One region of the Sedimentibacter sp. genome, then DNA from elsewhere that is predicted to be linked to it. Evidence: riboswitches for the same ligand, from Rfam matches in the RefSeq annotation. Region 1 holds a riboswitch; each other region holds the start of a gene.

What was found. Region 1 has a riboswitch for cyclic di-GMP ahead of AAGU76_RS17065 (InlB B-repeat-containing protein). Riboswitches for the same ligand answer to the same signal wherever they lie in the genome.
Region 2: another riboswitch for cyclic di-GMP. It lies ahead of AAGU76_RS16055 (PocR ligand-binding domain-containing protein); the one in region 1 lies ahead of AAGU76_RS17065 (InlB B-repeat-containing protein).
Region 3: another riboswitch for cyclic di-GMP. It lies ahead of AAGU76_RS10385 (methyl-accepting chemotaxis protein); the one in region 1 lies ahead of AAGU76_RS17065 (InlB B-repeat-containing protein).
Region 4: another riboswitch for cyclic di-GMP. It lies ahead of AAGU76_RS06650 (transglutaminase-like domain-containing protein); the one in region 1 lies ahead of AAGU76_RS17065 (InlB B-repeat-containing protein).

The regions. Positions count from the first base shown of each region.
Region 1 is NZ_JBCFAS010000005.1:115,083-123,343, forward strand. Features, by position in the region: partial or broken gene AAGU76_RS17065 (InlB B-repeat-containing protein) at 1-1,526, opposite strand, end outside; cyclic di-GMP riboswitch class I at 1,715-1,800, opposite strand; gene AAGU76_RS17070 (S-layer homology domain-containing protein) at 1,962-3,782, opposite strand; gene AAGU76_RS17075 (bacterial transcriptional activator domain-containing protein) at 3,960-5,171, opposite strand; gene AAGU76_RS17080 (ATP-dependent helicase) at 5,295-7,172, opposite strand; gene AAGU76_RS17085 (C-GCAxxG-C-C family (seleno)protein) at 7,188-7,610, opposite strand; gene AAGU76_RS17090 (hypothetical protein) at 7,935-8,261, shown strand, end outside.
Region 2 is NZ_JBCFAS010000004.1:238,922-247,182, forward strand. Features, by position in the region: gene AAGU76_RS16040 (amidohydrolase family protein) at 1-58, shown strand, start outside; gene AAGU76_RS16045 (Sapep family Mn(2+)-dependent dipeptidase) at 69-1,496, shown strand; gene AAGU76_RS16050 (TIGR00366 family protein) at 1,518-2,930, shown strand; gene AAGU76_RS16055 (PocR ligand-binding domain-containing protein) at 3,063-4,109, opposite strand; cyclic di-GMP riboswitch class I at 4,241-4,323, opposite strand; gene AAGU76_RS16060 (DUF523 domain-containing protein) at 4,489-4,917, opposite strand; gene AAGU76_RS16065 (HD-GYP domain-containing protein) at 4,935-6,035, opposite strand; gene AAGU76_RS16070 (M23 family metallopeptidase) at 6,307-6,903, opposite strand; gene AAGU76_RS16075 (hypothetical protein) at 6,896-7,294, opposite strand; gene AAGU76_RS16080 (HD-GYP domain-containing protein) at 7,440-8,261, opposite strand, start outside.
Region 3 is NZ_JBCFAS010000002.1:850,270-858,530, forward strand. Features, by position in the region: gene AAGU76_RS10385 (methyl-accepting chemotaxis protein) at 9-1,682, opposite strand; cyclic di-GMP riboswitch class I at 1,819-1,901, opposite strand; gene AAGU76_RS10390 (methyl-accepting chemotaxis protein) at 2,069-3,847, opposite strand; gene AAGU76_RS10395 (hypothetical protein) at 4,264-4,635, shown strand; gene AAGU76_RS10400 (ABC transporter ATP-binding protein) at 4,648-6,366, shown strand; gene AAGU76_RS10405 (MBL fold metallo-hydrolase) at 6,375-7,103, shown strand; gene AAGU76_RS10410 (C39 family peptidase) at 7,164-8,129, opposite strand; gene AAGU76_RS10415 (hypothetical protein) at 8,251-8,261, shown strand, end outside.
Region 4 is NZ_JBCFAS010000002.1:1,891-10,151, forward strand. Features, by position in the region: gene AAGU76_RS06625 (hypothetical protein) at 1-20, shown strand, start outside; gene AAGU76_RS06630 (DUF4860 domain-containing protein) at 31-516, shown strand; gene AAGU76_RS06635 (hypothetical protein) at 526-1,023, shown strand; gene AAGU76_RS06640 (hypothetical protein) at 1,023-1,535, shown strand; gene AAGU76_RS06645 (PilT/PilU family type 4a pilus ATPase) at 1,532-2,593, shown strand; gene AAGU76_RS06650 (transglutaminase-like domain-containing protein) at 2,627-3,505, opposite strand; cyclic di-GMP riboswitch class I at 3,578-3,664, opposite strand; tRNA gene AAGU76_RS06655 (tRNA-Leu) at 3,758-3,840, opposite strand; gene AAGU76_RS06660 (DNA-processing protein DprA) at 3,877-4,773, opposite strand; gene AAGU76_RS06665 (biotin/lipoyl-containing protein) at 4,922-5,335, opposite strand; gene AAGU76_RS06670 (hypothetical protein) at 5,348-5,617, opposite strand; gene AAGU76_RS06675 (carboxyl transferase domain-containing protein) at 5,626-7,155, opposite strand; gene AAGU76_RS06680 (hypothetical protein) at 7,402-7,929, shown strand; gene AAGU76_RS06685 (peptidoglycan-binding protein) at 7,941-8,261, shown strand, end outside.

The sequences.
Region 1 (8,261 bases):
ATAATCACTGACGCATTGGGCATATTGCCTGTAACCGTTCCTGCTGTTATGTTTTCATTCAGCAAGTCCGGCTCTGTTGTTATTTCCGAGAACGTGAAGCCCGCCTTGTCAACCTTGCTCTTGCTTACTGCAGCATTGTATGGTGTCGATACTGTTGTTGTAATCGTTGTATCCTCTGTTCCGTCATACACATGTTTCACTGTCAGGTTGTTGCTGTTCCTTGTGTAATAGAATGTTATCGTAACAGCAGATAACGGCATTTTTCCGGTCACATTTCCACCAGAAATATTTTCATCAGTCAGATCAGGTGATGTTGTTACGTTGCTGAAAGAAAATCCAGTTTTATCTATCTTGCTTTCATTAACACTTCCATCGTATGGGACATTTGTTGCAGTTCTTAAATCAACATCTTCGGTTCCGTCATAAACATGCTTTACAGTAAGCACAAATGCTTTCGGAACATAGTAAATATTGATATAGTCATCCTTGCCGGTCAAATAAATCTGTGTTGGCTGACCTGCTTTAACTGTATAGTTGGCCGACGTCGGATGCGGCGGAAGATCAACCCATCCTGTTAAAAAAGATGTTTCCATGTCAGGATTTGGTGATATGTCCGGCACCCTTGTTTCAGTACCGTCAATATAGTAATTAATCATATATCCGTTAAGAATGCTGACAGGCACAGAATCAATGCCATGTCCTCCGGTTGCTTCAGTAATTATGCTGAGCGTAAACGGACTTGTGAATGTAATGTCCGAACTCAGGCTGAATCCTACAACTATCCAATAGGAATTGTCTCTCTTGGTAGGCGGATCCAATCCATCAACATAGTAAGGTACTGAATCGATTACCAGAGGCACGCTTCTGTCTGATGCGCTGTAAACGTTGAAGGCACCTACATCCACTCCGTTAAACTCAATCCGCGTTATATCCTTCAGGTAACCTATTGTTGCAACATATATGATGTCATTATGTACCCAAAGCTTTCTGACTTCTGTCTGACCATTCGTGGAATATCCTGTGGTCATTAAAACATCAGTATCAGCATCTTTTGAGAATTCAAGAGATGTACTTACAAAAGACGGCAGCATCAGAGGTGCCATAAGTATGCTTTCGGCTTCCCATTGAGCAAATAGAGTCACATCATGATCAGGCATAATCAATATATCGCCTGGTTCATAGCCATCTCCTTCTCCATCCGGGGAACTATTCCATCCGCTGAAGCTGTAACCTTCGTTGACAAACGTGTTTTCAACTACAGTTACTTCTTCTCCTTCATGGTATGGACCCTCAGCTAGTTCCGGAATATCAAATCCGGTATTGTCATTATACAAAACATTATAAGTAATTGCTGCTGGCGTTGTGCTTTCAGATGAAAAGCCGGATTCAAAATCTGGCGAAATTATCATCTCATCAGCGTCTGCTTCAATTTCCTGTGCACCTGCCATATAGCCCGGCGTTGCAGGAAAAATCATCAACAAGGCAATTACTGCACTTATTAATTTTTTAAAATAATTTTTTTTCATACTCTTTCCTCCTTTCCGAATAATTTACATAAATTTTGTGCTGAGTACTAGGTACTATTGTAATTCATTTTCCCCTCCTTCATAATTCGACTATAGTTGATTTTAGCCTAGTAGCATTTTCCATTAGTTCTTTATCAACACTTTTTACCTGTTTATAAACGAAAAGGCTGCAAAATAATTTCAAATTATTTTGCAGCCGAACCGTCATAGCATTAATACTTTAGACTTCTTAGCTTTGCGTCCTTATTTTTCAATAAGTTTGCCAAATATTAAGTTGTAGTTTGAGTACTTTATTAATTTATACCCTGAAAAAGTCGTGGTAAACAATATTTCACAAATATTAACATCACAGAGATATTTTATTTATTTACTGCTTATATTATTCATACGAGGTAAAAAAAACCAACTATTATTCTAAATAGTTGGTTTTAAACGCTACGGCCATACCTTGTTTGCTTTCATACCTGTCCAAAGCTCGTCGCCGTCTTCTTCATATAAATAATCATGGCTGTTAGTTGCTTCCATTACATTTTCAAAATACCAGTCTTCTTCAGTAATATCCTGCCAAAACATTGCTTCCGGATATATGTTTTCTTTAGGAACCTTTCTTCCAAGAACGTTGTTGATAAGCGTCATGGCTTCTGCTCTTGTTATGAGCTGTTCAGGCTTAAACGTTGAGTCCGGATACCCTTTGACCCATCCCTTTATCTCTGCTGACGTTATGAATTTTTCAGCCCAGTGACCAAATATATCAGTCATCATGCTTTCACTGCTTAAGTCAAGGCTGTCGAATTTAGCTGCAATTGTTGCAAATTCTGCTCTCGTAATTGAATTTGAAGGTTTAAAGGTACCATCTGGATAGCCTTTGATTATGCCGGCATTGCTCAAGGTAGATATTGCGCGGTTTGACCATTCATGTCCTGCCATATCGCTGAAAGTATTCCCGTCGCTTAGCAAGCTGCTTCTGCTTTCATCTGTAAGAAGTCTGTAGAATATCATTGCCACTTCTTCTCTTGTTATTCTGTTCAACGGTCTCACATCACCTTCAGGATAGCCTATCACATATGCAAAGTGATCTGATTTCTCCAAGCTTGCAAGAGGCACTGCTGAATCTTCAATGGTTATCCCACCGCCGCCGCTGCCATTTCTGTCATTACTTTCTGTATCATCATCATTAGTATTGGTCTCACCATCGTTAGTACCGGTCTCACCTTCATCAGTATTGGTCTCACCATCAGCTAAGTCCGTTCCTGTACCGCCAGTTACTGAATCATCGTTGCCGCTGTTTTCATCATCTTCATCGCCGCTGTGTTCATCTTCGTTTGAACTGTCTTCACCGCCGCTTGAGCTGTTATCTTGTCCGCTGCTGCCTGTACTTGAATCTCCGGTTCCCGGGTCGCTGTTGTCAGAATCATCACTGCTTGAACCGCCGGCCGCTGGGTTGGTGTTTTCAGGATTGGTGTTTCCCTGGCCGCCATTGCCGTTATTAGAACCTCCAGCACCTTCATCAGTACCAGTTCCAGTTTTTGGATCTTCTTCATCTTCGCCGATTTCATCTGAATAATTCATTCTATAGTAAAGCTTAAGTACCAGTGATCCGTCTTCATTTACTTCTCCGCTGGCTGCGGTACCTTCAATGCTTAAATCGCATGTATACTCATCGTAATCCTTAGCCGTTGCGGTAACTGTCTGATTCACTTCACCCTCTAACTCTTCTGTTTCATACAGCTTGTATGTTTCTTCATCCTGTCTATAGTGCTCAACTGTATAGGCAGCTTTTTGTATGTTATTATTATTTCCGCTGTTTCCTTTTTCCTTGCTGAATTCATGGCCGTTTCCGCTGCTCACATCTATCAATATTTTAAAGCCGCTGTCATATTCGGTATTTTCAAAATCAGCAGTAATAAATTTGTGGTTCTTAGCCGGTGCTTCAATTGTTTCATTTCCCACCGTCAAAGTTGAAACATTCATTACATTGATAGCTGAACCGGTTACTGTTGTCGCATGTTCATCACTGTCAATATAAGTGATTGATACAATGTCTTTTGTTTGCAGAGCCGTAAATACGGCCTGAAGATTTCCATCCTTCTCCCAAAATGCCTGAAGTACGGTTTGTCCATTTGTAGATGAAATGTTTTGCATATAGACATTGCCGTATGTTTCTGCCGCATTCGCCATATATGCCGGCAATGCGGGTATGCTCATTATAAATGCTGTAACCAGGCAGATAACCTTGGTAAAAATATTCTTATTCATTGCTCCCTCCCAAATTATGTCGTTTATTATGTTAATTTGTAATTTACTGTTCTTGATATCATTATAATTTTGCGAAATTACATATCTATTATTTACTGGTGTAATTTCAATTTCATTTCAATTACAAATGAATTACAGACATATAAAAAACAGCCCTTAATTTTGGCTGTTCTTAGTCTAAAGCAATGTGTTTTCCGACACGAGAGGCTGAAATATCATACTGATTTCATTGTCATGCAACATTTGATAATTCTTCAGGTTTGAGAATATTCGGTTTTCAATGACTTTTATTCCGTCACCTTTCACCTCATGAAGCATTATCAATATCTGGCTGCTGTTCCAGAACGTAAAGACATCGCCCTTCCTCAGGGTTTTCTGCAGCAATGATGTCCATTCACGTGAAAGCTTGCTTACTTCTTTTGCATCCAACATATACCCCTTGCTGCTGTAATTGATTATGCACAAATAATCATATTCGTTGTTTCTGAGAGATTTCCTTTTTTGAAGGTTAAAAAGGAATTTAAAATATTCAAAGTTGCAGAATAATGCTCCATCTGAAGTGTCTTCTTCCAGTTGCATCTTTATGTTTGAAATATCAAGATCGCTGTTTCTGTGCGTACTGTTTTGAATCTTTTTATTCAGTTCGGTAAACCTGGAGGAAGGCTTCGCATCCATTTCCTTTTCGATAAGATTAGCCGCATATTCATAATGATTCATGGCAGCCTTGCTCTGTCCGATCCTGAGCATGGCTTCCATCATACTTATGTGTATCTCTTCTTCAAAAGGTTCTATCAGCAGCGCCTTTTCACAGAGCATTATGATTCTTTCATTCTCATCGATTCCCCTCAAGAGGTCAAAAAGCTTGTACAATGTTTTCAAATACAGCCTTTGATAATAATTTCTTGTGGGAACCAGCCAAACCTCATAGGCGTTGTCTGACAGATACAAACCTTTATATAAGCTTATGGCTTCTTCATAAAATTCTATGGCGCTTCTGACATCAGTATTCCTGTCGGCATCTCCCTGACGAATGAGTCTTTCAAATTCGTCTATATCTATAATTGTGTTCTCTCCAATTTCAAGACAATAGTAGCCGTTGGTAAAATTTATGTTGATGAAATTGCTGTCGTCCACATCTTCTGGAAGCAGCGACTTGATTATCTTCCTCAGTCTGAATATCTGGGTTCGAAGCATGTTCTTAGGATCATCCGACTCACTTTCCGACAGCAAATTATCAATTATTGTATCCGGCAGCAGCTTTTTGTTCCTGAAGGTAAGAAAGTACTCGAACAGCTTGTAAATCCTGTATGTCCGGCTAGATTCCCTGAGTACGGATTGACCGTCTGATTTTATATCAAATTCTCCTAACGTATTAATGTAAAGTTTCATACCAGCGTCCCCCATAAAATTCCAACTTACATTATGTTACATTATACATTTTTTTATGATATTTTTCAATAAAAATTAAATCAGAAAATATTTAACTTTGCAAAACTTTTTTCAAAGGCGCTTTTAAATGACATTTTTCTTGTTTGATTGTATAAGTTCATTCACAAAAAGCGATGGCTTACCGGGTATAATTATGTTTAAAACCTTTTTCGCCCTGGTCATACCCACATAAAAAATCCTTCTTTCCTCTTCTATCATCTTATGGTACTGTTCATCCGGCATATTCCTTCTATCTGACAGAAACTCTCCTTCAATGTTGTCAATCATGTATACGCAGTCATATTCAAGACCTTTTGCGCTATGGATTGTTGTCAGCGTAACACTGGCATCAGTATTTTCTGAAGCTGTCTTTATAACATCCTGGAGACTGTTGATCTTATCTATAAATTCCTTTAGGTTGCTGCAATAGGAGCCTATTTCCTCAAGAATTTCAAGGATGTGTACAGAATTTGAAAGATTATTCCTTCCTTCTTCCTGCATTCTTTCAAGATAGTTTATATACTCCATCTCCATTTTTATGAATCTGATGGCATCTTTCGGCCTAAGCTTGTTCAGATAATTTATGTCCATCTTAAACCTATGGATTTTGTCATATACGTAATGGTCGAAATACCTGTAGTTATCCAGGATATCAAACACCGTCAGGTCTTCCCTGGGACTGTCCATTACAATTTTGCACATACTCTTGTTGAAGTAGGTGTAGCTTTTGTAATAAATCCTTGAAAAAGCATCCCTGTCCCTTGGATTAAGCGCCAGTTTTAAAAACGAAACCATGTCGTAAAGTACAGGGTTGCTGAAAAACTTGGTCTTATCTTCCTTGATATAGAAACTGATGTGGTTTTCATTTAGGTTGTTAGCCAGAATCATGGCAGACATGTTGTAGCGGTACAATATACCCACCGTGCGCTTTCCTGCTTTGGCAAGCTCGTCTGTTATGAGTTTAGCCTGTTCAGCTCTGCTGTTTACCTTTATTATGTTAATTTCACTTTCTCTGGGATTTTCAGTTTTTATAGACTTCGCATATCTTTTTTTGTTCCGTTCGATGAAATTTCTGGCACCCTCCACGATATTCCTGTCAGACCTGTAATTGTTGTCAAGGTGAAAAATCTTTCCATCTCTATATATGTCTTTAAACTCAAGCATAAAATCCGGATAGCTTCCTCTGAACGAATAAATAGCCTGGTCATCATCACCGACCATAAAGAGATTGCCGCCGGTTATGAGTTTGATTATCTCATGCTGTATTTTTGATGTATCCTGCATTTCATCAACCTGAATATACTCATAGGAACTTTTTATGTACTCTTTGTAATAATCGGACCCTGAGATAATTTTATATGTATATGAAAGCATGTCGTCGAAATCGATGAGCCTGTTTTGAGACTTATATGCTGCATACGCTTCATAAAGTTTGTCAAATCCCTTAATTTCAATTCCGTGTTCCCTGTACTCAGCCGGATTTATCATCATGTTGTTCACAAAACCTATTGAAGAAGAAAGATTTTCGATTTCTTCATCGCTGACATAGCTGAAGAATGACGTGGAGTAATAAGACTTGAGAATTTCACCAAGTATGTGATAATTGTTTGTAAGCAAATCAAAATCAATGCCTTTTCTCTTGTAAAAACTTCTTACAATCTTATAAGAAAAGGCATGGATGGTAGAAAATTCAGTTTTAGATTTATATACGCTGCCAAAATAAGATAAGAATCTGTTTTTCATGTCATTGGCGGCCATTTTGGAAAAAGTTATTGTAAGAACCTTTCCGCCGCATCTGTTCTCATACAACAGTTTTCCGGCACGCGCAATAGTTACGGTAGTCTTACCTGATCCTGCAGTTGAAAGAACCAGGGCATTTCCCCTGTCAAAGGAAGCCGCCGCCTTCTGCTGATTGTTGAGCTCAACGCCAACTGTTTCTTTCAAATAGTCAAAGTATTCCATTTTACACCTTTTTGATCATTCATTGACAACTTTTTCAAACACCTGTGCTGCTCTGATTTTCACAGGAGCGCAGCCTTCAGTTTCGCTTCTGTGAATGGCCTTTATGCATGTGCAGTCCAAAGACCCGAATTCCTTTTCAAATTCTGCAACCAGAAGTTTTGATTTTTCCTTCATTCTGTCATTTGTTGTAGGTCTTTCTTCTGTATACATGAGTCCCAATGCAGCCAAAGCGCCTAACAGAGCTCCGCATGTTTTTTCAGTTTGAAGGCCACCGCCATACGGACATACAGCTTTAAAAAATCTGTCGTCAAGTCCAAGGTTGTACTTCTCATTTGCAGCCATCAGCAGTATCTCGGCACAGTTCTTGTGATACAATGGCTGCTCTTCCAAAGGATGTGCCAATTCCTGCTTGTTCAGTTCATCAACTATTTTTTTCATAATGTTCCTTTCTAGAAGAAATATATAAGCATGCTCATAAATGTCGTAATTATCATACCAAAGGCCAGCACCAGACAAATTGCCCTTTTTAAATTGCTTGCTCTTTTATATTTGTTCATTTGAATTCCTCCAAACTATAAATGATAAATATTATACCATAGATATTTTATAATTAACAGCTTGAACTTTCCATAATTTTTGCTTAATTGAAGAAATATTTTCCCATTGTAATTTTCGGTTGTTGTTATATAATTGATATATTGAAGAATTTTAAACTCATAGCTTATGATTGATCAACGAAATTTAAAAATCGGATTGGATAACATGACAAAACTAAATTTAAAACAAATCAAGCATAAAAAGTTAATAATTTTTATTTGTGCAATATTACTGATTGCAGCTGCCGTTACAGCTATGGAAGCTCTGATCGAGCCATCAGGTTACATCCGGCCGGATTATCAAAAAGAGAACCTGACTGAAGTGCTTAACAAGGAAACATTAAGCGATGAAGATTACAAGAAACTATTCTATCAGACAGGACTTGGAAAATCTGCAGTGGATGAACTTTTGTCAAGAAACGGCGGTAAAGATGAAATAATCAGTTTTCAGGATAACTTTTTCAGGAATAATGATGTTCTTTGTGAATCAATC
Region 2 (8,261 bases), on a different contig from region 1:
GTGTGTTAAAGATGCAATAACCTGCATATACAAGGATGGAAAGAAAGTGGAATTATAGGAGGTGGAAAGTGGAAGGCTTGCATTCAAAAATCAAGTCATGGATTAAAGCAAATGAGGAATCCATGATATCTGACACTATGAAAATCCTAAAAATCAACTCTGAATCTTATGACAGAGTTGAAGTGACAAGGGCGCTGAAGGAGGTTATGGAAATAGCCCAAGGATTGGGATTTGAAACAGAAGTACGGGCAAACGGTGAAGTTGGTGTAGTGTTCTTCGGGGAAGGAGAAGAAACCCTTGGCATACTTGCGCATGTGGATGTTGTGCCTTTTGGAGACCTGGACTCATGGACATATTCACCCTACGGGGAGCGGCTGGATGACAAAATATACGGCCGAGGAATAGTTGACGATAAGGGCATGGTAATTGCTTCCCTTTACGCATTGGCAGCCGTTAAGTCGCTGAACATGCCCATTTACAAAAGAGCCGAACTGATAGTAGGCACAAGAGAGGAAATAGTTTGGGATGATATAGCACTTTATAAAAGTGAAGGCCATAAGCTGCCGGATTATGGATTTACGCCTGACGGGGAATTTCCCATAATTAACAGGGAAAAAGGGAATTGTGAACTGTTGATAAACTTTGATGAAGAACCTTTTGCGGGAGAATTTCACATCTTGGACATTAACTCGGGAGAAGCGGTAAATTCAATTCCTGACAAGGCACAAGCTACATTTAAGGGCAGCATGGATATGTTGAAAAGTAAGGTTGCTGAATACAATGAATCCCATGAAGATCATAAGCTTACAGTGATGGAGAAGGATGACGGAGTTGTCCGGGTTACCGCTACGGGCAAGGCAGCACACTCAAGCCTTCCAGAACAGGGGGACAATGCATTGGTGACGTTGTGCGGTTTCCTGCTGGAGCTGACCATGAACAATGCTGCAGTCAGCAGTTTTGCCAGATTTGTAAATGACAGTTTTCTCAATAACTTCCATGGTGATTTGCTGGGACTGCCCAATCATAGGGAGGAAATAGACGGAGAAGAAATGGGTAAAACCACAGTTGTTCCTACAATGGCATACATTGACAAAGGAATACACCTTTGTCTGAGTGCCCGCACTGTGTACGGAACAACAAGAGATGAAGTGACGGATGCTTTTCGCATTCTAGGCAAGAAATACGGTTTTTCTTTTAAGATTACGGATTATCTGGAGCCTCTCTATGTACCGAGAAGTCACAAGTTTATAAAAATTTTAGAAGAAGCATATGAAATGTCAACTGATAAAAAGGCTGATTTCATATTGGCAGGAGGGACAACTTACGCTAAGGCCATGCCTAATTCTGTAGCTTTTGGCCCTTTGTTTACAGGGGATGAGGATAGATCACATCAGAAGGATGAATTTATTTGCATAGACAAATTTATAAAGGCTGCAGAAGTATATGCATTGACCGTTGCAAAAACATTGTTGAGCAGGGATTCACTGGTATTATAAATATAAAAAGGAGTTTGCAAAATGGAAGCAAATAAAAGTCAAAAAAAGAGAAAGTTTGAAATGCCTCATGCTTATGTAATTTTACTTATTATTATTGTCTTTTGTACATTACTTACGTGGGTTTTACCTGCAGGTACTTTTGAAAGGGTTGAAAACGCAGAACTAGGCAGAGAACTGGTTGTGCCGGGAAGCTATCAGCAAGTGGATGCGTCTCCGGTAGGAGCATGGGGATTCTTTATGGCACTGTATGAAGGCATGGTCAATGCCGGAGATATAATTTTCTTTGTAATCTTTGCATCAGGCTATGTTTTTCTTCTTATGAAGACAGGAACATTGAATGCAATGGTTGGGTCCATATTAAGAACCTTAGGCAAGAGGGATTATCTGCTGATTCCAATTTTCATGGTGGTTTTCGGCATTGCTGGCAGCACATTCGGAATGTATGAAGAGACATACGGATTAATACCTGCGTTCATTGTCATTGCCATGACTCTGGGGTATGACCGCCTAGTGGGCGGAGGAATAGTATTTGTAAGTGTAGCCACAGGTTTTGCGGCAGCTACAATCAATCCGTTTACCATAGGAATAGCAAGCAGTATTGCAGGTATTCCGCTTATTTCACAAAAGCTTACCCTTTTCAGGATAGCGGCATTTGTTCTGTTTATGGCGCTGTCCATATCCTATGTCATGTGGTATGCAGCAAGGATACGTAAGGACCCTGCAAAAAGCTACGTATATGGTGAAAAGCAACATGAATACAAGGGTGTTTTAAGCCGTGAAGAGGTTATGAAACTGCCGTTCACACTGCAGCAAAAGATTACATTGCTTGGATTTGGGGCTTTAATAGTTATAATTGCCTATACGGTTGGAGTGCTGGGCTTTTATCTTCAGGAACTTTCGGCACTTTTCATAATATGGATGATTGCAACAGGTTTGTTAAATAAAATGAGTTCAAAAGAAATAGCGGAAGCTTTCGTTGAATCTTCATCAACTGCCATTTACGGTGTATTATTGATAGGGCTTTCCCGTTCTATTGAAGTAATTATGTCTCAAGCAAATGTAATAGACACGGCTGTATTGTATCTTTCAAATATAATACAGAATTTGCCACACAGCGTATCCGCAATCGGAATGCTGGTTGTTCAGAACCTGATAAACTTCTTCATACCTTCAGGTTCAGGTCAGGCTGTTGTCATGATGCCGATCATGGCTCCTCTTTCCGACCTGATTGGTGTCAGCCGTGAAGTTGCAGTTACCGCATACCAATTTGGAGACGGATTTTCAAATATGTTCTGGCCTACAGCAGTTGCTGTGGAATGTGGGATAATGGGAGTAGGCATGGACAAGTGGTATAAGTTTATAACGCCTTTGTTTGTTATGATGTTTACTCTTCAAGCTATACTCATAGTAATTGCGGTCATGATGGGTATTTAAAAGACTTTATTGACACATGACAGCATATAAACCCCCGACAGCAAAGCTGAAGGGGGTGTGTGCTGTACATTAATAAGGTTGGTATAGCAATTGATCATGCAGAAATTGCGAAAGCTGTAGTGATTCTGGTGGTTAATTTACTGATTTCATCATATTGTTCAGTTCGTCAGCCAGGCTTACAATTTCCTGTACGGCAGATGATACTTCTTCCATTGCAGCTGTTTGCTGTTCAGTAGTCTGCAGCGTTTCATGTGAGTGATCAGTTGTTGAATTTACTGATTTTTTAATCTGCGCAGTTAATTCTAAAATATTATCTGCTGTTTCCTTTGACTTATCGGACAGGATCTTGATCTCATCTGCGACAACTGCAAAGCCTCTTCCGGCAGTACCTGCATGGGCAGCTTCTATTGAAGCATTGAAACCGAGAAGTTTTGTGTTCATGGCAATTTGAGAAATGAACTTCAATACGTCGTTTATCTCTTCTGTTACCTTTCCAACCTGTGTAATTTCATTGTTGAGCGCTTGCTGCTGCTGGGAGATTATCTGTGCAGATGCAGCCAACTCCTGAAATGCAGACGCAATATCCATAAATTTGCTGGAGAGTTTTTTTGCAACAACTTCCAGCTTGATTCTTGCGTAACCGTTTTCAACAAGCGTGTTGACAACGATAAAAAGCACTTCGGCTGCAGCGTTGATGTTGTCCATGTCTGTGACTGTAATCTGATTTACAGCATTTACAAGTCCTGCCTCATCAACGCCGATTTCCTGTGCAATTTTGCGGTATAATTCTTCTTTTGGAGTGTCAGACAAAATTTGTCCGCCCAGTACGGTGCCCAAAAGTTCATTGTTAATGATGACAGGAGCAGCAAAGTCAATCAACCCTGCGTGACATGGTCCCACAAAGGGTCTGCCTGAGCTGGCGGCTTTCTGTCCCATGCGGTTATGGGAGTTTGCGCATCTGCTGTCTCCGATGGAAGATCCGTGCACGTATCCTTCACAGAATCGTGTGTAGGAACTTGGTTTTGTAATGGGATTTCCATCCCTGTCAACTGTTACGCTTGCACAATTCATGCCTATGGCAAAATTGTCCTGAAATTTCTGCAATAAGCTTATGTCAACTATGTCGCTTATTTCTAATACACTCATGTCAATGCTTCCGTCTTGTTTAACTTTAATCATCAGCTCTATTCCTTTCGAATGATCTAACAAAATTTTAATTAGCCTGAGCATATTTTATATGGTGAGAATATAAAAAATAGCTCTGCCTGGGGTGTATCCAAACAGAGCTTATACATTTCAGTATTCGCAATATTGGTAACCCGGCTGCCCTGGAATTGACTTTAGGCCCGTGGCTTTGCGTCCTCAGCTTTCACTGAGTTTGCCTTTATCACATGCTAATTAATTGTAACTATAATTATATTTAATATTGTAATGTTTGTCAATCTAAATAAATAACTAAATTTTTTATTAAATTTAAAATTTAAGTGGAAGCATTAAGTCTTTATCGGTACTGTTAGCCCATAAGATTTGGAACAGTTAAGCATCTTTGATAGTCTTGTTAAAAGTCTTCGTCACTGATAACTTCGATTCCGTGTTCTCTTAAAAGTTTAGTTGTAATGCCTTGACCTTTTACAAGCTTTCGGCTGAAAGTGCCGTCATAGACGAATTTGCTGCCGCAGGAAGGACTTTTTTCCTTTAGGATCGCTTTTTTTATGTTGTGCTTTTCTGCCAGTTCAAGCACCTTACGAGCACCTTCCATAAAGTTTTCCGTCATGTCCTCGCCGTGGTCGTTTATGATCCTGCTTCTGCTGATTTCACATGGATGTCTTGGAACTGAAAGTTTTCCTTCTATTTCAGGGCAAGCCATTATTGCTCTTCCATCATCAACAAGCTTTTTAACATTTTGGGAAAGGCTTGATTTGCCGTCATAACGGCATTTTTCGCCGCACAGACACGCGCTTACGATGTATTCGATATTATTTTCCATATTTACTCCTCATCTGTTTATTTGATGTTGACGAAATCTATGGCAGCTGCATCGTATGCCATATCTACTATAGTTGTGTTCGTGTACCTGTAATCCCCGAAAAGATCAATGTCTTCTCCCACCGTGTTGTCCTGATTCACGGTTCTGACAATGGGGCGCATGTTGTTATCCGCATAATTTTTTATTACTACACCTATCATTCCGTTACTTAGCTTCACAAAAGTACCAACCGGAAAAGCAACTATGTTTTTTAGAAAAACACGAAGAATGTCATAATTAAAGTGTGAATCAGCACAACCCATCAGGTACTCCATAACCTCATTGGGAAAGCATGTTTTTCTGTAGGACCTGTCTGATGACAGCGCGTGATAAACGTCGCATATAGACAGTATTTTACTGTAAAAAGGGATGTCGTCCTGATATATGCCGTTGGGATAACCGGAACCGTCTTCCTTTTCATGATGGCACATTATTGCCTCAAGTATTTCTTCGGAAACAAGACCTTTCAGCATACGAACACCATTGGAAGGATGCATTTTAATGATGTCAAATTCCTCGGGAGTAAGTTTTCCTGGTTTGTTGATAATTTCCAGTGGAATGAGTGTCTTTCCTATGTCATGGAGGAAACCTGCCATTCCCAAATCATGCAGGCTATTTCGGTCAAGTCCCATGGCAATTCCGGTAGATATGCTTAAGTTGGCAACACTGAGGCAGTGTTGATACGTGTATTCGTCATGGTGTTTGAAATCGATTATGTCAGTTGTCAGTTCCTTTTTATAGGATATGTCTGCTATCAATTCGTCTACAACTTCAGAGATTCCTAGAATTGATGATTGCGAAACATGCCCCTTGTTTCTGTACAATCCTGAAAAAAGCTCCCGCACTTCATTCAGGGCCTTTGCCTCCAGTCTGGCATCTATCTCAGGTTCAAATTCAAGGTCTGAGAAGGCATTATTCTTTATGAATGCACCTTCTATTCCGTAATCATAAATTTTTTTTATGTAATGGTCGTTCAGTATTTGTCCCTTGGCAAGAAGCACCATGTTGAAATCATAGTTGTCGTATATGTTCTTGGATAAAATCATGCCTGGTCTAAGTTTGTTTTTAGTTATAAACATAATTTGCTCCTGAATTTAGTGTTTACATTGTAACATATTCCAGGAAAACATTAAACCGTTTTTTCCAAAATATTCATAAATCATCACAACAGAAAACCCGCTGAAACGTGTCCAGTTCAACGACAAAGCAACTTCTGAACGGGTCATTCTGAGGACGTAGTCCGAAGAATCTCATCATTTCTGCATTAGGAGATCCTTTGCCAGTGCTCAGGATGACATATTCGGGGTTTGTCAATAGTCTGAACCCGCCGGTGACGGGTTTTTGTATTGTTCACATTATAGCTTTGGCCAGTTTTTTAACCAGATCTGTGCCAAATTTATAGTCGTTGACCATGTAGTCTATAGTCTTGTCTTCAAGATTCGCCCTTGATTTGACAATGCTTACTGCAGTCTCAACGGAAATGTCTTTTTGCTTTTCCAGGTATTCATCAATGAATACCATTGGATCGGATGTTCGCATGAAAACATTGCTGTCGCACCTAGCCCGGTCCCAGAAATTATCGTAGGAGCCTATTCTCAGCTCAAAGTGCAGATGGGGTCCTGTGGCTGCACCTGTGCTGCCAGAATAGCCTATGAGGTCTCCGGCAGAGACAAGGTCTCCTTCAGTTACTGACAGGTTTGAAAGGTGGGCGTATAGGGTGCCGAAGTTTCCATGGTCCAGGGCTGCGTAATAACCGTATCCGCCTTCGTTGTATCTGACAGCCTTAACAGTGCCTTCTGCGGCCGCATATACGGGAGTGTTGACTTCTGCGCTGAAATCCACTCCGTTGTGCCACCAGTACGTTGTACCACCTACGGTTACGTTTCTGAGGCCGTAGGGGCTGGTTACGCTTAAGCTGCTCAATGGAAGGTGATCTAATTTAATCATTGCGCTCACCGCTATTTTGCTGTTGGGTTGTTTTTGATTTTTTACCAGCGGTATTTTCCTTGGTTTCCATATATCTGTCCACAGCCTTGTCAATCTGTGTTTTGGCATATGCTTCAATACCATTGAAGGTTGCCTGAACTATCTTTTCAATGCATTTTTTGGTAAAAACTATCTTTAAAGGCGACGGAACCATGTTGTACAGGGTATCCACAACCCAAGAGAATTTCTGGCCTCCTGCCTTGCTGACGTCCTTATACATTTCTTCAGCTTCGGCAATATATTGTATGGATCTGTTCAGGATCTTTTCATTGGTTTTCAAGTATGCCGCCAGGGCTCCGAAAATGACGGTCAATACAGGAACTGCCAACTCAATGAGTTTTTCAAAGTCCATATTATCACTTCCCAAAATGGTTTATAGTATTATATTCATAAACTCATATTTGGTTATTGGTACAGCCATTGATCCATCAGCCAGCAATAAGAGATTCAAGAACAACAAAGGCTGCCTTAGGGCAGCCCTTAAATCAATAAAATATTTAACTTGTTTTTATTTTCATTCCTATTGTAGATTTGAGGACACCTGCAAGCCCGTTTCCGTCATAGTCGTAAGCCATGTCTGTAATTGTTATGTCCATGTAGCTTTTGTCGTACAACAGGTCAATATCATCGCCTACGGTACCGTCCTCGTTTATTATCCTTATTACAGGTCTCATTATATTTTCGGGATTGTTTTTGACTACAACGGCAATATTCTTGTCGCTCAGTCTCACAAATGTTCCTATGGGGTACGCTACTATTACCTTCAGAAAATTTGTTAATATGTCATAATCAAAATGTGTATCGACACAACCCATTACATATTCAACTACCTCGCTGGGAAAGGCTGATATCCTGTAAGACCTGTCTGAAGTAAGCGCATCGTACACATCGCAAACCGCCAGGATTTTGGCATACAGATGAATGTTTTTTCCGCTTAAGCCGTGAGGGTAACCTGTTCCGTCCAGCTTTTCATGGTGGCTTTGAATTCCTGACAGTACGCTGAAAGAAACAATGTTTCTGAGCTGATTAACCGCATTCGTGGGGTGGGACTTCATGAGAGCAAATTCTTCTTCAGTCAGCTTTCCCGGTTTATTTAAGATTTCCAGCGGCACTGTCATTTTTCCTATGTCGTGAAGAAGACCGGCCATTCCAAGCTCATGCAGCATGTGTTCAGTAAGACCCATGGATATTCCCGTTGAAATGCTTAAGATCGCCACATTCAGGCAGTGCTGATAGGTATTGCTGTCAAAGTTTTTGAAATCCATTATGTTGTATGTGAGATCTTCCTTGTAAAACAGCTCGTTAACCAGGTCGCTTAC
Region 3 (8,261 bases), on a different contig from region 1:
ATTATTCATTAAAATATTTTTGCAGATTTTTCCTTAAGCTTGAACCTTCCTACCATTTCCTTCAGCATTTGCGCCTGTCCCGACAGCTCCTGGCTGGCTGCCGCGCTTTCTTCCGAAGTGGCTGAGTTTGCCTGCACAACCTGCGACACCTGCATCACACCAACATTAATCTGCTCAAGTCCTGCTGCCTGCTCATGGGATGCATTGGCTATCTCTCCTACAAGATTTGCCATTTTTTCAACTTCCCTAACAATTAAGTCCAGCGAATTTGCAGTGTCTTTTGCAATCTTTGTGCCGTCTTCGGATTTCTTCATTGAGTTTTCTATGAGTGCCGTAGTTTCATTGGCTGCTTGTGCAGAACGGGCAGCCAGATTTCTTACTTCCTCAGCAACAACAGCAAAGCCTTTGCCGTGCTGTCCGGCCCGTGCAGCCTCAACGGCAGCATTCAGTGCAAGTATGTTTGTCTGGAACGCAATGTCGTCGATAACCTTGATGATTTTTGAAATGTCACCAGAAGACTGGTTTATGTCCTCCATCGCTCTGAGCATTTCCTTCATTTGTCTGTTGCCCTGTTCTGCTCCGTCCTTTGCATTGACTGCCAGCTCGTTTGCCTGGCTTGCATTTTGAGCATTTAGGCTCGTCTGTGCAGATATTTCCTCCAAAGAAGCAGTAAGCTCTTCGATGCTGCTTGCCTGTTCCGTGGCTCCCTGAGAAAGAGCGATGCTGGCTGCTGATATTTGGTTCGCACCGGCAGCAACCTGTTCGGAGGCATTTTTCAGATTCATCAGAACTTCATTGTTCTGATCTATCATGTCTTTCATGGCTTTGCCCAGCAGATCGTTTTCAGACCTAGCTTCGACTTGTACCGTCATGTCCCCTGACGCCATTATTTCAGCTGCTTTTGCCTGATTTCGTGTATTCTCTATCATTCTCTTGAAAGATTCCATAAGCATGCCTATTTCATCATGGTTGTTTGATTCTATTTCCAAATTTACGTTTCCAAGAGCCAGCTCATCAGACACTTCAACAAGCTTTGTGACAGGTCTTACAATGCTCATGGTAATTTTGAGACTTGTGATGACACTCAGAACCAATGATGCAACTATAATGATAATCAGTATCAGGGTTGTTCCGTCATATACCTTGTCAGCATTCTGCTTTTCTGCCTCTGCGCTGTCCTGATTAAACTTCACAAGTTCAAGCAATAAATTTGAAGCATCGTCAAAAGCCGCCTGTCCTTCACTTTCTGACAACGCCATTGCTTCTTCTGTCTTCATCTGTCTGCTGAGTGATATGATTTTCTCGTTTACTTTCAAATATCTGTTCCATTCATTCTCAACCTTCTCGATTATTGCACTGTCTGTTTCATTGCTTATAACCGTGTGGTAAAGCTCAATGAATCTTTGTATGTCGTTGTTCAGCTTATCCATATTCTTTTCATGTTCATTCATCTCTTCAGCCGTAGTTGACAATACATGCTGCAGCTCCTGAATTCTATAGTCGGAAGTCGACGTATTGATGGAATGTGCGTAATCAACGCTCGGAAGGCTGTTTTCTGCCATAATCACGGTGCTGTTATTGATTTTGCCAAGGGAAAATATTGAAAATATTCCTATACCGGCAAGGATTAAAGTTAGAACACCGAAACCTAATAAAAGTCTTTTTTTGATTGTTAGTTTCATTTTAATTCTCCTCCTTATTTTTGTTCAATTTAAGCTGAACAGCCGGCCCCCCTTGCTTGTTGCATCTTAAATCAAAACTATATAAAAAGCAGGCAATGTAAATTGCCTGCCAAAAAACGCTTCTCAGCTTTATATCAATGGCAACCTGACAATCATGGCATATGCTTTAGACTCATGGCTTTGCGTCTCCGCCTTTCGGCGGATTTGCTATTATCGTTGTTTTTATTATAATTAAAATATTTATATATATAATATAATTGCCATTAACAATTGTCAAGAATATTATTGCATTTTTGTAATAATAAAAAGTCAGGTATAACATTAATTTAAAAATAAATAAAGCATTTCCGAAATACGGAAATGCCTTTGATTATAACTGCTGGTACCTATGCTTTAGTGGTTGTTACTTTCAGTTTGAACCTTCCTACCATCTCCTTGAGCATCTGTGCCTGTTCCGTCAGTTCCTGGCTGGCTGCCGCACTTTCTTCAGAGGTGGCCGAGTTTGCCTGCACAACCTGCGACACCTGCATCACACCAACATTAATCTGCTCAAGTCCTGCTGCCTGCTCATTTGATGCGATGGCTATATCGCTTATAAGATTTGCTGCCTTTTCAACCTCATCGACTATTTTATTAAGGGCGGCTGCAGTGTTTTTAGCAATCTTGGTTCCGTCTTCAGACTTCCTTATTGAACTCTCGATCATGTCAGTGGTTTCCTTGGCTGCGTTTGCTGAACGGGCTGCCAGGTTGCGCACCTCATCTGCAACAACTGCAAAGCCTTTGCCGTGCTGTCCGGCCCTTGCTGCCTCAACAGCGGCGTTGAGTGCAAGTATGTTTGTCTGGGACGCTATGTCATCGATAACCTTGATAATTTTGGAAATTTCAGCAGAAGAACTGCTTATTTCGTCCATGGCCTTCAGCATTTCATTCATGAGATCATTTCCTCTGATTGCTCCGTTTTTTGCCTCTGCAGCAATCTTGTTAGCCTTATCTGCATTTTGGGCATTTAACTCCGTTTGTGAAGATATTTCCTCAAGGGAAGCTGTCAGTTCCTCTATGGAGCTTGCCTGTTCTGTAGCTCCCTGAGACAGGGCGATGCTTCCTTCTGAAATCTGTATGGCTCCTGAAGCCACCTGTTCGGCAGCAACGCTTATGCTTGAAAGCACTTCGTTGTTCTTGTCAATCATTTCCGCCATGGCCTTTCCAAGCATGTCCCCTTCAGACCTTGCTTCGATTTCAACGTCCAGTCTTCCTTCTGCCATTTTTTTTGCAACCATTGCCTGCGTCCGTATGTTTTCGATCATTCTTGCAAAGGCAGCCATCAGTCTTCCCAATTCATCTTTCTTGTCTGTGCTGACTTCCACATTTACATTTCCTGCAGCAAGCTCATCTGCAATTTCAACCATCTGATTTACGGGCCCGACTATGCTCCTGGTTATGGCAAGACTCAGCAGAATGCTTGCGGCAATTGCAGCTGCCATGGCAACAAGCATGATGACTACTGCCGAAGAATAAGTGTTGTCTGAAGCCTTGCTTTCCTGCTGCGCAATATTCTGGTTGTATTCAACAAGCTTGCCTAATGCCTTGGAAAGGTTGTCGCTGAAAAGCTTAAGTTCATCGTTTGACATGTTTACTGCCTCTTCGCTTCTACCGGTTCTGCTCATGGATATCATTTTTTCACTGGCTACGGTATAGCTGTTCCATCTGGTTTCTATCTCATTGATAAGCTTGAGATTCTCTTCATCTGTTGCCAGTTCCTTGTATGATGATATGTATTCTCTTACATTCTTATCAAGCTGGTTCATATTTTCTTCCAGCGAATCCTTTTCAGCAGGGTCCTGAGAAATGGCATGATTTACCTGGTTGATTCTGTAATCCGACTGTGCTGTGTTTATAGAATGGGCATAATTGATGCTTGGTATGCAGTTGTCCTTAAGAACAGAAATGCTGTTATTGATTTTGTTCAGTGCAAATATGGAAAACAAACCTATCAATGTAAGCAGCACCGTTATAGCTGCAAATCCGTACAGCAGTCTTTTCCTTATGGTCATTTCCTTTGTGAACTTGAAATCCTTGAACTTAATCTTCTTGATTTTAGGTTTCTTGATTTCAAGCTTCTTGATTTCTAGTTGTTTTAAATTGACCTTCTTCATTTTTAGCTTCATTCTTTCCCCCTGTAAAATAATTATGATATTTCAGCCTTTAAATTCTAACCCTGCAGGGAATATTGCAATAACATTGTAGTTGATTCAGTTTTCGTGCCGAATCAACCTGTCCTATGTCCACATCGATACTGAAATCGTTATCTTCACAAGGCTGTCATTCAATTAATTTCTTTCCCGAACAATGGATATTAATATCTGGTACATTAAGTATAAAGCTGCTATCATCGTCAGAATATTTCATAATATATATCGAAACTTTTTCAAAATAAATTACGTTTTTATTGATTTAATTTGCAATTTGACTTCATTTTCTATGGAAATTTCATCCTGAAACCATAGAAATCATCCATGTTAACGTTGTAAAAAAATCCATTGCATGATATTATATAAATTGTCAGTCATTAGGGGGTGGAATTATGAACAGTAACAGAAAAAAATTAAAAGAAATGCAGCAAAAAAGCTGGTGGAACTACGCACTTCTTGCTGCCGGAATTTTTGTGTTCACTCAAGGGTCTTCAATACTGGCGAGAAGCCCTGAATATGCTGTGCCGGCTGTGTTTTTCAGCTTATTTATGCACTCGTCCGCTTTAAGTGGACTGAGCAAAAAATTTTTCAAGGCAGAACCTTCAAAAGCGGTAACCACAGCTATGCTGGCAGCTTTGATTGTACTGGCGGCTGTGAGCTACTTGAAAGAAATCAGCCTGCTCCTCATTTTAATACTTAACGTCGCAGCTGCAATTTTATATCTTGCCATTGCAGCGCTGCAAAACGGGTTGAACAGGCAATAAAGGAGAATACTAATGATCAAAAGATTTATCTCATACTACAAACCTGTCAGGGGAATTTTCATAACGGACATGGTATGCGCATTTGTTGTGGCTGTATGCGACTTGTTCTACCCCATGATAACAAGAAACATAATTAACATTTATGTTCCCAATCAGCAGTTTCAGCTCATGATAACTTGGCTGGTGGTGCTTGGCTTCATATACCTGCTGAAGGTTGGACTTAACTACTACATAACATACTACGGCCACATAATGGGAGTCATCATGCAGGCTGACATGAGGAAAGACATATTCGAGCACATGCAGGACCTTCCCTTCGTATTTTTCGACGAAAACAAAACAGGAACACTCACTTCAAGGATAATCAACGACCTTATGGAAGTATCGGAACTTGCTCACCACGGGCCTGAAGACTTGTTCATTTCTGCAATTATGCTGGTGGGTTCCTTTGCAATGCTGGCAATGATAAACCTTCCTCTGTCCCTCATAGTATTTTCGGTTGTGCCGTTTTTGATATTCATCGCCATGAAGCTGAGAATCAGAATGCAGGACACATTTATGGAGACCAGGGAAACCATAGGCGAAGTAAATGCAACCATAGAAAACAGCATTTCCGGCATCAGGGTTTCCAAAGCATTCAGCAACAAGGAAAATGAAATCGAAAAATTCGAAAACAACAATTCCAAGTTCCAGAACGCCAGGAAGAAGGCCTACAAGGTAATGGCAGAATTCCATGTGGGTTCGTCGTTCATCATCGACTTTTTGAACATTCTTGTTTTAAGCGCAGGAGGAGTGTTCTTCTTCAAGGGCTGGATAAACTTCGGTGATTTTGCGGCATTCATATTGTACATCAGCAATTTTTTAAACCCCATAAGAAAGCTCATTAACTTCGTTGAGCAGTATCAGTCCGGAATATCAGGCTTCAAGAGATTCACTGAAATAATGGATACAGAAATTGAAAAGGACGAACCCGGTGCCAGGGACATTGATACTGTAAGAGGAAACATACAATTTTCGGATGTAACATTCTCATACGACCAGAACAAGGAAATTCTAAAGGATATAACCTTCGACATCGAAGCAGGCAAGACTGTTGCCTTCGTGGGACCTTCCGGAGGCGGAAAGACAACCTTATGCCATCTTGTGCCCCGCTTCTATGAAACAGAAGAAGGAAGCATCCTGATAGACAACATAAACATCAAGGACTTCACGCGCAGATCCCTACGCAAAAATATAGGCATCGTGCAGCAGGACGTATTCCTGTTCACCGGCACCATCTATGACAACATTCTTTGCGGCAATCTTGACGCAACTGAGGAGGAAGTCCATCAGGCTGCCAAAATGGCAAACATACACGATTTCATCACAGGTTTACCAGACGGATACGACACTTACGTAGGCGAAAGAGGCGTCAAGCTGTCAGGAGGACAGAAGCAAAGAATTTCCATAGCCCGTGTATTTTTGAAAAATCCGCCAATACTTATACTTGACGAGGCAACTTCAGCCCTGGACAACGCCACGGAAATACTCATCCAAAATTCACTGGAGGAACTGTCAAGAGGAAGAACAACCGTTGTGGTGGCTCACAGGCTTTCAACCATCAAGAATGCCGATGAGATCATCGTCCTAACGGACAAGGGAATACAGGAACGGGGAAGGCACAGGGAGCTCATGGAACATGGCGGCATATATGCAAGTCTATACAATTCGCAGTTCTATAACATCGCTTAGGAGGAATCATGAAAGTAACGGTAATAGGCTGCTGGGGAGGCTTCCCAAAAGCCGGGGAGGCAACTTCCGGCTATCTTTTGGAACACGGCGGCTGCAGGCTGCTTCTTGAATGCGGAAGCGGAGTTGTCAGCCTTTTGCAGCAAAAAGCAGATCTGGGAGACCTAGACGGAGTCATCATAACCCACTACCATTACGACCACTGCTGTGACATAGGCCCCCTGCAGTACGCAAGACAGATTAAGACGCAGCTTGGTCAGATACACAAACCTCTTCCCATATACGCTCCGGACGGAGAATTCTTCAAGCTTCTGAAATGGGAGGATTACACGTATGGGCAGAGCTTCAGTCAGGACAGTATAATCAGCATCGGCCCCTTTGAGGCAAGCTTCATAAAAAACGTCCATCCCGTTGAAGCGTACAGCGTAAAAATAACCTGTGAAGGAAGGACATTAGCCTTCACCTCAGACACATCGTACTTCGAAGAACTTAATGATTTCTTTTACTGCTCTGACCTGCTGATAAGCGAGTGCAGCTTCTATGATTACATGGACGGAACAAAGGCAGGACACCTGAACAGTGCTCAGGCAGGAATGCTGGCAGAAAAGGCGCAGGTCAAAAAGCTGATTTTGACCCACCTGCCTCACTTCGGCAATCTTGAGGACCTGATGGCTCAGGCAAAGCAAAACTACAGCGGTCAGGTGCTTCTGGCAGAAAAGTTCATGGAAATAGAATTGTAATTCCAAAAATAAAGGCTTTGTCCCCGGACAAAGCCTTACTTAATTCTTAACTCTTCATTCTTAATTCTTAATTACGTAAGCGTAGTGTCTCCAAACCTTCACCCATTGGTCAAGCTTGTACATCTTCCTGACCTCTTCATCCCTGTCTGATGCAGGATCGTTCACCACTATGTACTCATCTTCGCCCTTATTCTGAAAACCTACAACCACCATAAGATGGCCCGAAGGAAAAGCAAATGCGGAACCTTCAAGCTCCTCCTGTTTTTTTGATACAACAGACGCAACAACTGGAATCCCCCGGGCTATGAGATTCTTCACGGGGTTGATGGACAGGCATCTTCTGGTGTACGCCTTCATTCCCTGTTCCCCTGCATAAGCCACATTTTGCGGCCAGTTGCCGTAAAGCTTTGTTCCTGTGTCAAATGTTCCCCTGGTCACTTCATCCAGTGATAAATTCTTGCCGTAATAGTTTAAAACCATCATCACCGAAGTGGGACTGCATATGGAGCGGCTGTCTTTGTGACCGCTGGCAAGCTGTGATACCATGGGTACGCCTTCAATTACCCTCAGGTATTCACCTTTTACTTCTTCATCCTCCCCGGAGTCCGTGGAAAATGCCAGAAGCTTTAGCCTGGGGTTTTTCCCGCTCAGCACTACTTTCATCTGAACGGCATCTGCCTTTTTCCCATCTTTCACAAAAATTCTGTCTTCGGTGACCTTCACAAGACTGTGGTCTTCATATTCCTTGATTCCCTTGTTGTTGCCGTCTGTGGACCAGAGACCGTAACTTATTAAATCAGTCCACCTGCCTTCAATGCGTATTCTAATGAAAACTTCCGCAAAGCTTTCCTTGTCTGTCCTTGAGTTCCATGACGGGGTTATTTCTGCAAAAGGCCTCACAGCAATTTCTCCGGTTGTTACATACCCTTCCTTAACGTTTTCCTTTAATTTAAGAAAGTCTCCCTCGACTTCCAGGTTGATTAATTCATTGTATTTAAGTCCGTCATTTTCACAAATCCAATCCATATTTTCCCCTCCCGAACCATGATAGCATTTTTTGAAGTTCATTACAATTATAATCCTTGAATTTAAGGAAAATACATATTATAATAAACTACCGTAAGAAATTATAATAGGATGTGAAAAAATGATAGCCAT
Region 4 (8,261 bases), on a different contig from region 1:
TTTTCAATAAGCAACCATGAAAGGATTAACATGAATAACCGAAATTTATCCAAGCAGTTTTCATTTCAGTTCATATTTATTATGCTTTTGTTTCTCATCATTGTAATAATGTCTGTAATGATAATCTTGCTTGGCAAAAACATTTACACGAAAATAAACGATGACAGGACATCGAACTACGAGACAAGAGTATCCTTGTCGTACTTAGCCAACAAGGTAAGGCAGTCTGACAGGAAGAATGCTGTTGAAATAAGGAATTTTGAAGGCAGAAATGCTGTAGTTATCAAGGAAACATACGATGACGAAATCTACGAAACATGGATCTACTATTATGACAATGCAATTTACGAGATGTTTACAGACCAGGGCAGCTCATTCAGTGCCGAGGACGGTCTGCGCATCGTAGATGTGCAAAATTTTGAAATAGAAAAAATCAGCCGCAATTTGTACAGATTCACTGCAGAAACCAGCCACGGAAGTTCCGAACTGGTTTTGAACCTGTACTCAAATCAATGAGGTGAAACAATGAAAAACAAATTGTCCATCAACCTTGAAGTTTCATTGGTTGAAATCATATTGTCCATTTTGATTTTTGCGGTTGCCGGAGTAATCATGCTCACGTGCTTTGCCTATGCAAACTTCACCCAGGTTAAGGCAAACGACATAACAATTGCAGGAAACATGGTTCAGACCGATTCTGAAATGATTAGAGCTTCATTAAGCACTGAAGGAGCTTATGAATTTTTGTCCAAAAATTATTCACTGATTCATGAAATCGGTAAATCACGTCAATACATAAGGTACTTCGACAAGGAATGGAATCCCTGCAGCGAAGATGAAGACGAGTATCAGATGGTAACTGAGGTCATTGAAGAAAATGAAGACATTGAAGGCTCCATGTTAGCCATTACAATAACAGTGCAAAAGTCAAGACCTTACCCCTTTATCGGAAAACCCGATGAAACGGTATTTTCTGTTGAGACAAAGAAATTCTATCCGATCTTCGGGAACGGGAGGCAGTGATGGAAAGCAAAACTCAAAGAACATCAAGAGTATCCGTCGGTATGGGCGGAACCTTAATAATAACAATTTTCGTTGTGTTAAGTCTTACGATTTTCGCCACACTTTCCTTCACAACCGCCCATTCGGACCTAAAGCTTGCCAGAAAAGCGGAAAAGATGACATCCGACTACTATTTAACCGCCGCCGGAGCAGAGGAACAGCTTTCAGACATTTGGACAGCCATGAATTCAGCTGCAAAAGGATCAAACAGCAGGGAATCATACTATGACAATTTGTCTCTAAGTCTCTTTGCAATGAAAAATGTAGACTGCAGCTTCGAAGAAGGTGTTTTCCGCATATATTACGAATCATCCGGCGGCAGGAACCAGAAGATATGTGTTACTCTCAACGCCTTGTACGATACCTCCGGTAAACCGTCATACGAAATTGAATCTTGGAATTTAGCAAACATAGAACTGCCTGTTTATGAGGAAGAAAACTACGACTTATGGGAAGGAATAGATAAGCAATGAAAACAATGGATATATTTCAGACAGCAATAGAAAAGAAGGCCTCCGACATATTTATCATAGCCGGAAGACCTCTTTCCTTCAAAATAATGGGTGACATCATCTCCCACGACAGCGCACCTCTTTCTTCAGATGATACATACGGTATTATCTACGACATTTTCAAAATAGCCAATCAGGAAAGCCTGGACGTTCTCTCAACCGACGGGGATGTTGACTTTTCATTCTCACTTCCGAAACTTGGAAGGTTCAGAGTAAGCGCCTACAAACAACGGAATTCTTTTGCAGCAGTCATAAGGGTGGTACTGTTTGAGCTTCCTGACCCCGTTAAGCTTGGAATTCCTGATATGGTAATGGACCTGTATAAAAAGACGAAAGGGCTTGTGCTCATAACCGGACCTGCAGGCAGCGGCAAATCAACAACTCTTGCGTGCATAATAGACAAGATCAACACAGAGCGCAACTGCCATATAATGACATTTGAAGACCCCATAGAATACATCCACAAGCACAAAAGATCAATTGTTAGCCAGCGGGAAATATCGACGGATTCAAAAAGTTACATTTCATCCCTGCGCTCGTCTCTAAGACAGGCTCCCGACGTAATGCTCATAGGTGAAATGCGTGACCTTGAAACCATTGAAATAGCATTGACCGCTGCAGAGACCGGACACCTGGTGCTTTCCACCCTTCATACCACAGGAGCAGCAAACACCATAGACAGAATCATAGACGTCTTTCCGTCAAATCAACAGCAGCAGGTAAGAATCCAGCTTTCCATGCAGCTTCAGGCTGTTATTTCTCAGCATCTCATACCTTCCCCTGCGTGCGGAAGGGCTGCAGCCTTTGAGGTTATGCTCGCCACCAATGCGGTTTCCAATCTTATACGGGAATCAAAGGTGCACCAGCTCAACAGCGTCATATATTCATCAGAAGGCGCCGGAATGAAATCAATGGATACAAGCATAATGGAACTTTACAGAAACGGATTGATAACCAAAGAGAACGCAGTGATCCACTCAATGGATCCCGACTTGATGCAAAAGCTGTTAAACAAGTAAGAGCCCGGCAGAGTAATCTGCCAGGCTCTTTTTTTAATATTCATATTGTTTTGTGTAATACTTGCCGTCTATAAGCTTATTTGTGTATTCCATAAGTCTCTGGCTGTTGGATTGCTTCGCGGTTGAAGCCACCGTGCTGTCCATTAGCTTCCACTGGTTTCCGTCAAAATACATTTCATTAAGCACTATCCACCCGGTCTCATCCGTATACACTTCATTCCACGCATGGTACGCGCTTAAGTTTGACGAATATCCTGTCACAAGTTTTGCAGGTATCCCCTGGGAGCGAAGCATGGATGCCATCAATGAGGCGTAGTCAAAACATATACCCTTGTTTGAGCTCAATATATCATCCACTTTTGGCAAATAGCCGCTTTTTACCGTCAGAGCCTTCTCGCTGTCATACTTTATATTGGTTATTATGTAATCATAAATAACATCAAGCTTATCAAAATCTGTGGTGCAGTCTTTTGTAAGCTCCTCGGCCTTCTTGGCAACAGCCGACTCCCTGGTGAAATTCACAAGCTGGCTGGATACCAAAAAAGGTGAATTCTTGTTCTTCAGATTAACATCAACCGTTACGGTCTGTTTAACTGCATACTTGCTGCCGCTTATATTTTCAAACACCCTTATCTTGTACTTTCCGTCCCCCATCTGAAGCGGATACGTATCGTAGGAACCTGTCCCATTTAAGTCGTAGGTGTACTTGCCCATTCCCTTTTCAATTATTACCTTAAGTTTTTTTGTCGTCGGGTTTAAGTATTTTACTCTGACATACCCTTCCGATACATTTGATGCGTCAATTTCCGATTTGGCGCTTTTGAATATGCCGTCTGCTCCGAAACAGAACGACGAGGAAGCAAATATCATCGTTATTAACATTATAAACATTGTTTTCTTCAGTAGTTTCATATGCTTGTCCTCCTGCCGAATAAAAAAAGCTTCGCAAATAGCGAAGCCGAAGTTCATTGTAATGTACATAAGTACAGCAACTGGCTGTCATACCATTTTCATGGGTTAGACCCTATAGCTTTGCGCCATTTTCTTTAGAAAATTTTGCCTATTTAATTAACCTAATAATATCACTGCTGCCAGTCTTTGTCAACAAAATAATAAAAAAAACCTCGTCCGTAGACGAGATTTTTCCGGCTTTCGCCTCTAATTTGGTGCGGATGAAGGGACTCGAACCCCCACGCTATTGCGCTAGATCCTAAGTCTAGTGCGTCTGCCAATTCCGCCACATCCGCGCGTCGGTTGTTTACTCAACAACAAAATTTATTATACTACTGAGAACATGCTTTGTCAAGCATAATTTTACAAGATTTATTTTTAAAATTTTTAAGCTTGTCGAAGCTGTCGATGACTTCAATGTTATTGTTGAAAATTGAAGTTTGTCCAATGCATGAAGTGACATTTGCCGTGTATGCCACAGGCTTGTTGTATGCGTTGGCGAACTTCACTGTGTTTGATGTTCCGCCTTTAAGCCCGCCTTCTATTACTATGATTCCTTCCGAAAGAGCAGCAATGATTTGGTTTCTGTTTACAAAGGCGTTCTTTTCCGATTTTGCGTTCGGAGGAAGTTCTGATATTATGGCTCCCCCGTTTAATATAATCATGTTGTACAGACTCTTGTTATTCTTCATCGAATAAAGATGCCCTGAAGGTATTACGGCAATGGTCTGTCCCTTAGCCGCCAGGCAGCCGTTGTGAGCCGATTCGTCGCAGCCTGAGGCAAATCCGCTGACAATGCAGCACCTTCCCTCAGTGAGTTTTTCCGCAAATATAGAGCTAATTTCATACCCTTCCTGGCTGGGAGTCCTTGTGCCTACTATTGCAATATTGCATTCATTGTTAAGAAGATCAAGATTTCCGTCTGCATACAATATAAGAGGCTTATCCTCGATTTGATGAAGCTTCCTGGGATATTCCCCGTCATAGATGCTTATGATTTTTATATTTGATTTCCTGCAGCAATCCAGGATAGCCGCAGCTTCGCTTTCAATCTTTTCAAGATCAATTTTGACTTTCTTGATTCCCATGTCTTTTATGAATTTTTCGACATCAGAAAAGTTTTTGAGATTAGCCTTCTTTGCCTCCATGAATTTCAGGATTTTGCTGATAGTCTTCCTCCCCAAACCGTTAACCAGCTGCAGCCTAATAATATCTTCATTGCTTATCATCTTAGATCCCCTTGTTTCGAATTTCATCGGAAGGATATGTTCCTTCTCCATATGCATACTGTCCAGATATATGTTTCTACATTTTAGCACAATATTAGACAAAAAAAAACTCTTCTTTCATAAAGAAGAGTTAAGAAAATTTAATTATTTAGCCTATTGTCGCCAGAGCATCCCCGGTGCTGACGGTGGCTGACCCAAAAGTGTGGATTTTCTTCACCACGCCGTCAACTGGAGAAACTATCTCATTTTCCATTTTCATTGCCTCCAGAATGAGAAGTATGTCTCCTGCCTTCACAGTCTGACCTTCACTTACCCTTATATCAAGTACGGTACCTGGCATTGGTGCAGTGATTTTCTCTCCTGAAACTGCTTCGTCCAAAACCTTCGGCGCGGGAGCAGGTGTCTGCGGAACTGATGCTGCAGTCTTCGGTACAGAAGGCTGCGGCTGCTTTGCCGGTGCGTTTTGTACCGGAGCGTATGTAAAGTTACCAAGACCTGCTCCCACTTCCTCTACTTCAACCGCGTATGATTTTCCGTTTACTGTTATATTGAATTTTCTCATTTCATTCCTCCGTTATCTCATTAGCTTCATTCTGCCTGCTAAAGCCCAGATGGGATCCATTTCAGGCGTTCTCTTTATGTTTCTGACTACAAAAGAGTCTGAGGATGTTCCAAGGATAACAGATAAGGCAGCAGTTACGGCTGCTACTATCTCTCCTTCCTCATCCATGAAGGCAATTGCTCCTGCTATTACAGCCGCTGCCTCATCATCAGCTGCATGGCCAAAACCCTCTGCTTCAGATTCATTGCTATTTTTCTTTGTATTATCGTTCAAATTGTTCATAGTGCCTCCTACAGAGGAATGTTGCCGTGTTTTTTCACAGGCCTCTGTTCCCTTTTGCCTGACAGCATGTCAAAAGCGCTTATTATTCTTTTTCTTGTCTGTGATGGTTCTATTACCTGGTCAACGTAACCTCTGGCTGCCGCCGTAAACGGATTTGCAACAGTGTTTCTGTATTCCTGTATTTTTTCACCTCGTTTTGCGCCCTGGTCTTCAGCCTCGGCTATTTCATTCTTGAATATGATGTTGGCTGCACCTTCAGGTCCCATTACAGCTATTTCAGCCGTTGGCCATGCAAGAACCATATCAGCTCCCAGTTCCTTGTTGCACATGGCTATGTACGAACCACCGTAAGCCTTTCTGGTAATCACTGTGACCTTCGGAACAGTAGCTTCTGAATAAGCGTAGAGCATTTTTGCCCCGTGTCTTATGATTCCGCCGTATTCCTGATGTGTTCCCGGCAAAAATCCTGGAACGTCCATTATCGTAAGAAGCGGTATGTTGAATGCATCACAGGTTCTTATGAACCTTGCTGCCTTGTCTGAAGCGTTTATGTCAAGACATCCTGCCAGAACTTTCGGCTGGCTTGCTATGACGCCTACACTTCTTCCGTTAAGTCTCATGAAACCCGTAACCACATTCATTGCGTAGTACGGCTGGTATTCCATGAACTCACCGTTGTCTGACAATGAGTATACAACTTCCTTCATGTCATATGCCTTGTTTGGATTTTCCGGAACTATAGTGTTCAGGCTTTCATCAACCCTGTTCAGATCATCTTCGCATATAAGTGCCGGCGTTGTTTCAAGGTTGTTTTGAGGAAGAAAGCTTAAAAGCCTCTTTAAGTTGCTGATGCATTGTTCCTCGGATTCATCGACAAAGTGGGCAACTCCGCTTATGCTGTTGTGTGTCATGGCACCGCCCAGGTTTTCTGCAGACACTTTTTCACCTGTAACCGTTTCAATTACGTTTGGTCCTGTTATGAACATCTTGCTTGTGTTTTTAACCATGAATATGAAGTCTGTTATGGCAGGTGAATAAACAGCTCCTCCGGCACACGGTCCCATTATTACTGAAATCTGAGGTATGACTCCTGATGCTATGGTGTTGTTGAAGAATATCTTGCCGTAGCCGGATAAAGCATCAACACCTTCCTGTATTCTTGCACCGCCTGAATCGTTTATTCCTATAATTGGTGCTCCAACCTTGAGTGCCATCTGCTGAGCCTTAACAATCTTTGCAGCATGCATTTCACCCAGCGATCCTCCGATGACCGTGAAATCCTGCGCATATATGTATACAAGTCTACCATCAATTGTTCCGTAGCCTGATACCACACCCTCACCGGGATATTTTTTCTTTTCCATTCCAAAACTTACGCACCTGTGTTCCACAAAAGCGTCTATTTCTACAAAGCTCCCTTCGTCAAGCAACAACATTATTCTTTCCCTTGCGGTCAACTTGCCGCTTTCATGCTGCTTGTCTATTGCCTTCTGCCCTCCGCCCAGATTTATTTTTTCATTTAGTTCCCTGAGCTCCATCAGTTTGTCTTTTGGCAATTTGTTTCCTCCTAGACTATTATAATTTACAATATTATTTTCTTCTTATCATTCAAGTATTCAACGAGAAAAATCTCATTTTCGAATATTTTGACCTTCAAAGTATATTATATAATTAAAATTTTGTCAACAGATTTGTCTGCTCAAAGTATTCTGAAAACTAAGAAATCAAATCCCCTTAAGTTGCATATATTGAATAGTAGCTATCATTATGAAAGGTGTGATTCCATGAAGTTCAATGGCTTTGACAAATATAGCAGAACAAAGACATACAAAGCTCACAACATGATTGTAAAAAAATTAGAAACAGAAGAACCGGCTCCGGCAGTGATTGAAGATACACAGGAACTGCCACAGCCTGAAACAGGTTATATAAACGTTGCGGTTTACACTGCTTTAGGTGCTCTTCCCGTAAGGGATGCTGTGGTTACAGTCTATACAATCGACGAAAATGGTGATGAAAATGCCCTTTACCATGTGGTATCCGATATGAACGGCCGTGTTCCAATGATGGAAGTGCCTGTTACATATGATCCGGATGATCCTTTGCAAAGCGAAGAATTTTATTTTTCAACGTATAACATGCGAGTGCAGGCAATCGGATACTATACCACAAACATTATTGACTTGCGTGTATTTCCGGGTGTTGCGACAAATTACAGGGTCATACTCATCCCCGTGATGCAAGGCGGCTCCGAGGAAGAGTCTCAGACGTTTGTTATTCCGCCGACCACTGTTGATATATCAAATGAATAAGGAGGATTACAATGAGCACACAGGTACCAGGTCTTTCAAGAGTAGTAATTCCCAGAAACATTACGGTTCATCTGGGAAGTCCAAACCAACAGGCTGAAAACGTCACTGTTCCCTTTATTGATTATGTAAAAAACGTGGCGTCCAGCGAACTGTACCCCACATGGCCGGAAACAGCTCTTAGGGCAAACATATATGCAATTGTTTCCGTAGCACTGAACAGAATATTCACCGAGTGGTACAGATCCAGAGGATACAACTTCGACATAACCAACGATACCAGGTACGACCAGGCATTCGTGCCAAACAGAGGAACTTTTGAAACCATAGACAGG